DNA from 4 places in the Variovorax sp. FW301-JW7 genome. Region 4 is predicted to be linked to each of the others. Evidence: predicted binding sites of a transcription regulator. Region 4 holds the regulator's gene; each other region holds the start of a gene.
The links. The regulator sigma-54, encoded in region 4, starts transcription at its own class of promoters, with help from an activator protein. The targets are predictions, from matches to a motif close to TGGCANGNAANCTGCTTT.
Positions count from the first base shown of each region.

Region 1: AC3WQM_RS17460 (ammonium transporter) is a predicted target of sigma-54. The motif match lies at 956-973, and genes of this name have one in related genera.
Region 2: AC3WQM_RS25020 (ammonium transporter) is a predicted target of sigma-54. The motif match lies at 820-837, and genes of this name have one in related genera.
Region 3: AC3WQM_RS25985 (nitrate- and nitrite sensing domain-containing protein) is a predicted target of sigma-54. The motif match lies at 1,182-1,199, and genes of this name have one in related genera.

Region 1 covers NZ_JBYTBC010000006.1:25,701-27,898, reverse strand. The annotation lists gene AC3WQM_RS17465 (LytTR family DNA-binding domain-containing protein) at 1-873, shown strand, start outside; gene AC3WQM_RS17460 (ammonium transporter) at 1,044-2,198, shown strand, end outside.
Region 2 covers NZ_JBYTBC010000010.1:159,666-161,863, reverse strand. The annotation lists gene AC3WQM_RS25025 (sulfite exporter TauE/SafE family protein) at 1-454, opposite strand, end outside; gene AC3WQM_RS25020 (ammonium transporter) at 874-2,112, shown strand; gene AC3WQM_RS25015 (hypothetical protein) at 2,134-2,198, shown strand, end outside.
Region 3 covers NZ_JBYTBC010000011.1:94,300-96,497, reverse strand. The annotation lists gene AC3WQM_RS25985 (nitrate- and nitrite sensing domain-containing protein) at 1-1,149, opposite strand, end outside; gene tsaD (tRNA (adenosine(37)-N6)-threonylcarbamoyltransferase complex transferase subunit TsaD) at 1,251-2,198, shown strand, end outside.
Region 4 covers NZ_JBYTBC010000016.1:9,824-12,021, forward strand. The annotation lists gene AC3WQM_RS29070 (phospholipase D family protein) at 1-542, opposite strand, end outside; gene rpoN (RNA polymerase factor sigma-54) at 553-2,145, opposite strand; gene lptB (LPS export ABC transporter ATP-binding protein) at 2,163-2,198, opposite strand, start outside.

The DNA of each region.
Region 1 (2,198 bases), on a different contig from region 4:
CAGGCCGTGTTCAACACCTCGGTGGCGCTGGTCGATGCAGGGCGGCGCGCCGTGCCGCACGCCACCTGGGAGATTCTGGTGTGGGAGGGTTCCAGCCACCTCGTGCTGCTGGCGCTGGTGCCGGGCATCGTGGCGGTCGAGCGCTGGCTGTCGCCGCTGCCGCGCAGGCACCTGCTGCGCTACCTGGCGGGGCATGCGGTGGCCAGCGTGGTGTTCAGCGTGGTGCACGTGGTGGCCATGTTCGCGCTGCGCGCGCTGGCCTACGCGGCGGTCGGCGAGCGCTACGACTTCGCGGACTGGCGCGGCCAGTGGGGCTACGAATACCTGAAGGACGTGCGCGCGTACGCGTCGATGGTCTTCGGCATCTGGGCCTACCGGCTGTTCATGCTGCGGCTGCAGGGGGAGGCGCGGGTGCTCGACGCGCCGGAGGACGCAGGGGCGGCCGAGGCTGCGATGCCGCTGGTGGCCGCCGAGGCACCCACCGACGCTGCCGTGCTTCCCGCGCCCGCTGTCGAAGCGCCGCCGGCGCCATCGCCCGTGGTGGCCCGCCCCGAACGTTTTCTCGTGCGCAAGCTGCGCCGCGAATTCCTCATCGCCGCCACCGACATCGACTGGCTGCAGGCCGAGGGCAACTACGTCGGGCTGCACGTCAACGGCCACGACTACCTGCTGCGCGCCACGCTCACCGACTTCCTGACCCAGCTCGACCCCGCCACCTTCGTGCGCGTGCACCGCAGCCACGCGGTGAACCTGGGCCGCATCAAGGAGATCGAGCCGCTGGACGGTGGTGACGCCCGGCTGCACATGCACGACGGCACGAGCGTGCCCTGCAGCCGGCGGTATCGCGACGCGCTGCGCGGCGGCGCGGGCTGAGGGTTTCGGCGCGTTCCGATCCGGTGCGTGTCCCGCGAAATCGGCTCATTCCTGGGTCGTTTCGCACCATTCAAGAGCCTCCAGGCACCATTTTTGCTTTCTTGCGCCGGCGCCCCGAGCCGTTCGGGTGCGACGCACCAAATCAAACCAAAAACCTGCAAGAAGCTCTCATGGACGCACTCAAACAGGGCGCTGACGCGCTGTTCATCCTTCTCGGCGCCATCATGGTCCTGGCCATGCATGCCGGCTTTGCCTTCCTGGAACTGGGCACCGTGCGCAAGAAGAACCAGGTCAATGCGCTGGTCAAGATCCTGGTCGACTTCTCGGTGTCGACCATCGTGTATTTCCTGGTGGGCTATGGTGTGGCCTACGGCACGCATTTCTTCGTCAGCGCCACCGAACTGTCGGCAAGAAGCGGCTACGAGCTGGTGAAGTTCTTCTTCCTGCTGACCTTCGCGGCGGCCATTCCGGCCATCATCTCGGGCGGCATCGCCGAGCGGGCCAAGTTCTGGCCGCAACTGATCGCCACCGCGGTGATCGTCGGTTTCGTCTACCCGCTGTACGAGGGCATCGCCTGGAACAAGGCCTTCGGCATCCAGGGCTGGATCGCCTCGGTCACCGGCCATGAGTTCCATGACTTCGCCGGCTCGGTCGTCGTGCACGCCGTGGGCGGCTGGCTCGCGCTGCCGGCCGTGCTGCTGCTGGGCGCGCGCCGCAACCGCTACCGCGGCGACGGCTCGCTGAGCGCACACCCGCCGTCGAACATCCCGTTCCTGGCGCTGGGCGCGTGGGTGCTGTGCGTGGGCTGGTTCGGCTTCAACGTGATGAGCGCACAGAGCATCGACAAGATCTCGGGCCTCGTCGCCGTCAACTCGCTGATGGCCATGGTCGGCGGCACGCTGGTGGCGCTGGCCATGGGCAAGAACGACCCCGGCTTCGTCTACAACGGCCCGCTCGCCGGCCTCGTGGCCGTGTGCGCCGGCTCCGACCTCATGCACCCGCTGGGCGCGCTCGTGGCGGGCGGCGTGGCCGGCGCCATCTTCGTCTTCATGTTCACGCGCACACAGAACAAATGGAAGATCGACGACGTGCTCGGCGTGTGGCCGCTGCACGGCCTGTGCGGCACCTGGGGCGGCATCGCGGCCGGTATCTTCGGCACCCAGGCGCTGGGCGGCATCGGCGGCGTGAACCTGTGGGCGCAACTCATCGGCACCTTGCTTGGGGTGGTCTGGGCGCTGATCGGCGGCGCCGTGGTGTACGGCGTGCTCAAGGCGACGATGGGGCTGCGGCTCTCGCAGGAAGAGGAATACGACGGGGCGGATCTG
Region 2 (2,198 bases), on a different contig from region 4:
CGAAGAAGCCGTCGTAGAAACCGATGGTCAGGCCGATGGTGCTGGCCGCCAGGGTCTCGGCACGGCCGCTGAAGCGCGGCGCGTGCAGCCGGCCCATGTCCTTGCGCGCCAGCGTGTAGACCAGCACACCCAGCAGGATGACCGGCAGCGCCCGGCGCAGGAAGTCGCCCGGAAAGACCGTGACGGTCCAGGCGCCGAGCATCGAGCCGCCGAAACCCAGCAGCGCGGCCGGCCACATGGCGCTCCAGCGCATCTGCACGCGCTGGCTGAACTGGGCCGCCGAGGCCGCGGTGCCCCAGATCGACGCGCTCTTGTTGGTGCCCAGCAGCGTGGCGGGCGGCGCGCCCGGAAACACCGCAAAGAGGGCCGGCACCAGGATCAACCCGCCGCCGCCCACGATCGCATCGATAAAACCCGCGAGCAGTGAGGCGCCCGTGACCACCAGCATTTCCATGCGGGCGATTGTCTCACCGGAATCGCTATCGAAACGATAGCTGTGGTGGCCGGTAGCGGCTGGCCAGGAGGCTTGTTTGGCTTGGAAGAAAGCGCCCGCGTTTGCGCTGCGAACGGGCAAAAAAAAGCGCCGACCAGCGGCGCTTTTCAAATATCAGACAGGCATCTCGTACGGAGCCTTTGAAGAATGTTCTTGTTGATCGATCGGAAGCTTGTCTCCTCGGACCCTCGGCAGTACGAGCAGGGCCCGTCGCGAGTGCGCAGATTGTGCAAGCGCGCACCCGCCCGGTGCATTAGGAATTACCCGCTTCGTGTTACTTCGACCCCCCGGTTGGGAAACCAAAGTGTTTCAGGCAGTTAACAAGATGGCATGACTCGTGCACACAGGCCTGTCGTCCACCACTCCAAGAAGAAACGGTCATGGCCCTGCTGGCACCCCAAGCCTCCCTGAACGCGGCCGACACCGCCTGGATGATGACCTCGACCACGCTGGTGCTGCTGATGACGCTGCCCGGCATCGCGCTCTTCTATGCCGGCATGGTGCGGCGCAAGAACGTGCTGGCCACCATGGCCGGGGTGGTGGCGATCGCCGCCGTGGTCTCGCTGACCTGGTTCGCGCTCGGCTACTCGCTGGCCTTCACGCCCGGCTGGCCCTGGCTGGGCAAGCTCTCGCGCATCGGTTTTTCGGGCTTCGAGTACCTGAAGGAGGCCGGCCAGGTGGCCGTGAGCCACGTGGCGCCGAACGTGCCGGAGTCGGTCTACGCGATGTTCCAGCTGAGCTTCGCGATCATCACCACCGCGCTGGTGCTCGGCGCCTTTGTCGAGCGCATGCGCTTCTCGGCGCTGCTGTGGTTCGCGCTGCTGTGGAGCGTGCTCGTGTACGCGCCGGTCGCGCACTGGGTGTGGGAGCCGGGCGGCTGGCTCGCGCAGATGGGTGCGCTCGACTTCGCAGGCGGCTCGGTGGTGCACGTCAACGCGGGCATCGCGGGGCTGGTGTGCGCCTATGCGCTCGGGCCGCGCCGGGGCTACGGGCGCGAGGCCTTCGAGCCCTACAGCCTGGCGCTCACCATGACGGGCGCGGGCCTGCTGTGGGTGGGCTGGTTCGGCTTCAATGCCGGCTCGGCGGTGGCGGCCGACGGGCGCGCCGGCCTGGCGATGCTGGTCACGCACATCGCGGCGGCGGCCGGCGCCATGAGCTGGATGATCGGCGAATGGATCGTGCGCCGCAGCCCGTCGCTCTTGGGCCTGTGCTCCGGCCTCGTGGCCGGGCTGGTGGCGATCACGCCGGCGGCCGGCTTCGTCACGCCGCTGTCGGCGCTGGCCATCGGCGCCATCGCCGGGCTGGCCTGCTACTGGGGCGCCACGGGCCTGAAGCACCTGCTCGGTGCGGACGACTCGCTTGACGTGTTCGGCGTGCACGGCATCGGCGGCATCGTGGGCGCGCTGCTCACGGGCGTGTTCGCCGACCCGCGCATCTCGGGCGCGACGGGCAACGTGCTGACGCAGGCGATCGCGGTCGCCAGCGTGGCGATCTACAGCGCGGCCGGCACGGCCATCGTGCTGTTCCTGGTGCATGTGCTGGTCGGATTGCGTGTCGACCCCGAGAGCGAACTGGTGGGCCTCGATCTTGCTCAACACAAGGAACACCTGGGAGCCTGACCCAACGACGGAGACCCCGCCATGCCCTCCATGTCCGAAAGCGAACGCATCGCGCTTGCAGCACGCCTTCACGTGGCACTGCGGCG
Region 3 (2,198 bases), on a different contig from region 4:
CTCGGCCTCGCTCAGGCGGCGGTGCGCCATCAGGAGGCCCTTGGCGCGCTCGACGATCTTGCGTTCGTTGAGCGAGGCACGCACGGTGTCGAGTTCGTCGCTCATGGCCTGCAGGCGCTGCGACTGCTCCTGGACCATGTCGAGCACCGAGCGTTCGAGGTGGCGCCCGAGCTGCGCCGGCGTGGCGTCCTGCGCCTGCTGGGCATCGTCGAAGAAGAGCGCGCCGCCGGCCTGCGGCGCCAGCGTGCCGAGCAGCTGCCGGTAGGCCGCCAGCTCGCTGCGCGCCTGGGCGGTCTTGTGGTCGCACAGCGCGCGCAGGTCGGCCGAGAGGCGGTTCTCGACCGTCTGCATGGCGTCGATGCGCCGCGTGCAGCAGTCGAACCAGGCCTGGCTCAGCAGCGCGTCGGCCGGCACCGAGGTGGCGCCCTTGCGGCGCAGGCGCTCGAGCTCGGCGAGCACGGCGTCCGACTGGCTGTCGTGCCACAGCGTGCGCACCGCGTCGCCCGAGAAGTCGATGAACACCTGGAAGCAGCGCTCCTGCGACTCGATGAGGTGGCGCCACTGCTGGCGCTGCGCGTCGTCGCCCCGGCCCAGCGCGAGCGCGGCGGCGCCGAAGGCGCGCTCCTGGCCGGCGAACTCCTTGCCCTGCATGAAGTTGAACATCGCCACCAGCAGGCGCGAAATCTCGGGGTCGGTGGCGCCGTCGGCCGCCTCGAACACCACCGCCAGCAGGCCGGCCACGAGCTTGGCGAAGGCGGCCACGGCCTGCGCCGGCTGGAGCTCGAGCGCGTCGATGCGCCGGCGCAGCGCGGGCAGGGCGTCCAGGCCGGGCAGCACCCAGGCGATGCGGCTGAACAGGCGCGCGCCGTGGCCGGCGCCCACCGCGCGGTGGTGCTCGGCCTCGAGCCGGTCGAAGCCGGCGCGCACCTGCTGCTCGAGCGCCAGGCATTCGGCGATCTGCGGTGCGCGCTGGTCGGCGAAGCGCCCGCCGTGCGAGGCCAGGAACACGTTCGACATGCCGCGCTCGCGCTGCAGCGCATGCACGAGCCGCCCGATGGCGCCGACCAGCTCGCTGGTGCGCGCGAGCTGGTCCAGCGCGTCGATCTCGCATCGGCGCGCGGCAATCAGGAAGCTCAGGCCGGAAGTCATTCGTTGGGGGCGCGGAAGGGGCGCCTTCCGCTCGTGCAACTTCCGTGCCTCGCTTGCCCCTTCGCGGGCGCCGCCGGCGGGCGGCCCCTACACTCGGCGCCATGCTCTTGTTGGGAATCGAATCATCCTGCGACGAGACCGGCGTGGCGCTGGTCGAGTCGCACGGCGACGCGCTGCCGCTGCTGCGTTCGCACGCGCTGCACAGCCAGATCGCCATGCACCAGGCCTACGGCGGCGTGGTGCCCGAGCTGGCCAGCCGCGACCACATCCGCCGCGTGCTGCCGCTCACCGAAGCCGTCATGGCCGAGGCCGGACGCTCGCTGGCCGAGATCGACGTGGTGGCCTACACGCGCGGGCCCGGCCTGGCCGGCGCGCTGCTCGTGGGCGCCGGCGTGGCCTGCGCGCTCGGCGTGGCGCTGGGCAAGCCGGTGCTGGGGGTGCATCACCTCGAGGGGCACCTGCTGTCGCCGTTCCTGAGCGCCGATCCGCCCGAATTTCCGTTCGTGGCGCTGCTGGTGTCGGGCGGCCACACGCAGCTGATGCGGGTCGACGGCGTGGGCCGCTACGAACTGCTCGGCGAGACCATCGACGACGCAGCCGGCGAGGCCTTCGACAAGAGCGCCAAGCTCATGGGCCTGCCGTACCCCGGCGGCCCCTGGCTCGCGAAGCTGGCCGAAGAGGGCGACGCCGCGGCCTTCAAGCTGCCGCGACCGCTGCTGCACAGCGGCGATCTCGACTTTTCGTTTGCCGGCCTGAAGACGGCCGTGCTCACGCAGGCCAAGAAGCTCGGCGACCAGCTCGAGGCGCGCAAGGCCGACCTCGCCGCCTCCACGCAGGCGGCCATCGTCGAGGTGCTGCTGAAGAAGTCGCTCGCGGCGCTCGACCAGACCGGCCTGAAGCGGCTGGTGGTGGCCGGCGGCGTGGGGGCCAACAGGAACCTGCGCGAGCAGCTGAACGCCGCCTGCGCCAAGCGCAAGGTGCGCGTGCACTACCCCGAACTGCACCTGTGCACCGACAACGGCGCCATGATCGCCATGGCCGCCGCAATG
Region 4 (2,198 bases):
AAGAGCTTGTTGTGCATGCGGCGGTTGACGCGGCTGAAGTCGAACAGTGACGCGGTGAAGCGCTTGAGCAGGCTGCCGCGCCCCGCCGGAAACGGGTTGAACAGACGCAGCTCGACGTTCGGCGTGGCGGCCAGGCCGAGCAGCAGCTCGTCTTCGCCGGACGTGTAGAGGTCGTCCATCAACAGGCGCACGCGCACGCCGCGCTGGGCCGCATCGCGCAGGGTGCGCAGCAGGTAGCGGCCGGTCTCGTCGTTCTCGATCTGGTAGTACTGCACGTCGAGCGTGCGCTGCGCGCGGCGCGCCAGCTGCAGCCGCGTGTCGAAGGCGAAGTCGCCGCCGGGCATCAGGCGAAAGCCGCTGAGGTCGGGGTCGGGCTGCGAGGCCAGCGCGATCTTGCCGAGCGCGGTGTCGGCCGAGACGGCGATGGCCTTGGTGGGCGGGCGCGGCGCCTCGTCGGGCAAGGTGGCACAACCGGCGAACAGCGATGCAGCCACGAGGGCGAAGACCCAATGCCCCCAGCGCGACAGCAGGCGACGGGTCATCGTGGGCTTTCTACAGAGCTTTGCGCAGGTTGGCGGGCGCGATGCGCAGCGCCTCGCGGTACTTGGCGACGGTGCGGCGCGCGCACTCGATGCCCTGCTCTTTCAGCATCTCGGAGATCTGGCTGTCGGACAGCGGCTTCTTGATGCTCTCGGAACTCACGAACTGCTTGATCAGCGCGCGCACTGCCGTGCTCGACGCGTTGCCGCCGGTCTCGGTGCCCAGCGCCGAACCGAAGAAGTACTTGAGCTCGACCGTGCCGAAGGGCGTCGACATGTACTTGGCGGTGGTCACGCGCGAGATGGTCGATTCGTGCAGGCCCAGCTCGTCGGCGATCTCGCGCAGCACCAGCGGGCGCATCGCGAGTTCGCCGTGCACGAAGTAGCTCTTCTGCCGCTCGACGATGGCGTTGCTCACGCGCAGGATGGTGTCGAAGCGCTGCTGGATGTTCTTGATGAACCAGCGCGCCTCCTGCAGCCGCTGCGACAGCGCCTGGCTGCCCTCGCCCTTGTGCGACTTGAGCGCACCGGCGTAGATGTCGTGCACGCGCAGGCGCGGCATGACCTCGGGGTTGAGCATGACGCGGAACTTCACGTTCGTGCCGCGCCCGGTCTTGGTGACGATCACGTCGGGAATGACGATGTTGCGTTCGACGTCCACAAAGCGCCGGCCCGGCTTGGGCTCCAGGCGCGCAATGATCTGCAGCGCCGAGCGCACCAGCTCTTCGTTCGTGCGCGTGAGCGTGGCCAGGCGCTTGAAGTCGCGCCGCGCGAGCAGCTCCATCGGCTGCTTGCAGATCGCGATGGCGGTCTTGCGGATGAGCGCTTCGGCCTCGGTCTCGTCTTCGCTGGCGAGCGCCTTCAGCTGGATGCTCAGGCATTCGCCGAGGTCGCGCGCGCCGACGCCCGCCGGCTCCAGGCTCTGCAGCAGGCCGAGCGCCACCTGGAAATGGTGCACGAGGTCGTCGAACTGGTCGTTGTCGTCGCCCGCCAGGCCCGAGGCCAATGCGGGCAGCGAGTCTTCGAGGTAGCCGTCGTCGTTGAGCGATTCGATCAGGAAGCGCAGCGCGGCACAGTCGTTTTCGTTGAGCCGCAGGCTCAGCGCCTGGCGGTGCAGGAACGACTGCAGCGACTCCTGGCTGCGCGCAAGCTCGGTGGCGTCGGCACGCTCGTCGTCGCCCAGGTTGTTCTGGCGCGCGGGTGCATCGCTGCCCCACTCGCTGTCGTCGGGCGCCATCTCGACGGTGCCGTCGCCTTCCCAGTCGGGCTCGCGCTCGGTGATCTCGGCGGCGGGGCCATCGGAGTCGGGCGTGGACGTGGTTTCGCTGGTGGTGGTCGTCGCGCTGCTGGTCGGCGCCGGGGCGAAATCGCCTTCGCCGGTTTCACCGCCCTCGTCGCGCGGCACGGGCGTGTCGACAGCATCGAGCCCGAACTCCTCGCGCGCCGCTTCTTCCGCGGTGCGTTCGAGGAACGGGTTCTCGTCCAGCATCTGCTCGACCTCCTGGCTCAGCTCGAGCGTGGAGAGTTGGAGCAGGCGAATGGACTGCTGCAGCTGTGGCGTCAGCGCCAGATGCTGCGAGACGCGAAGGGACAGCCCTTGCTTCATGGAGACCCGACCCTCCCTTACATGCGGAAGTGCTCGCCCAGGTACACCCTGCG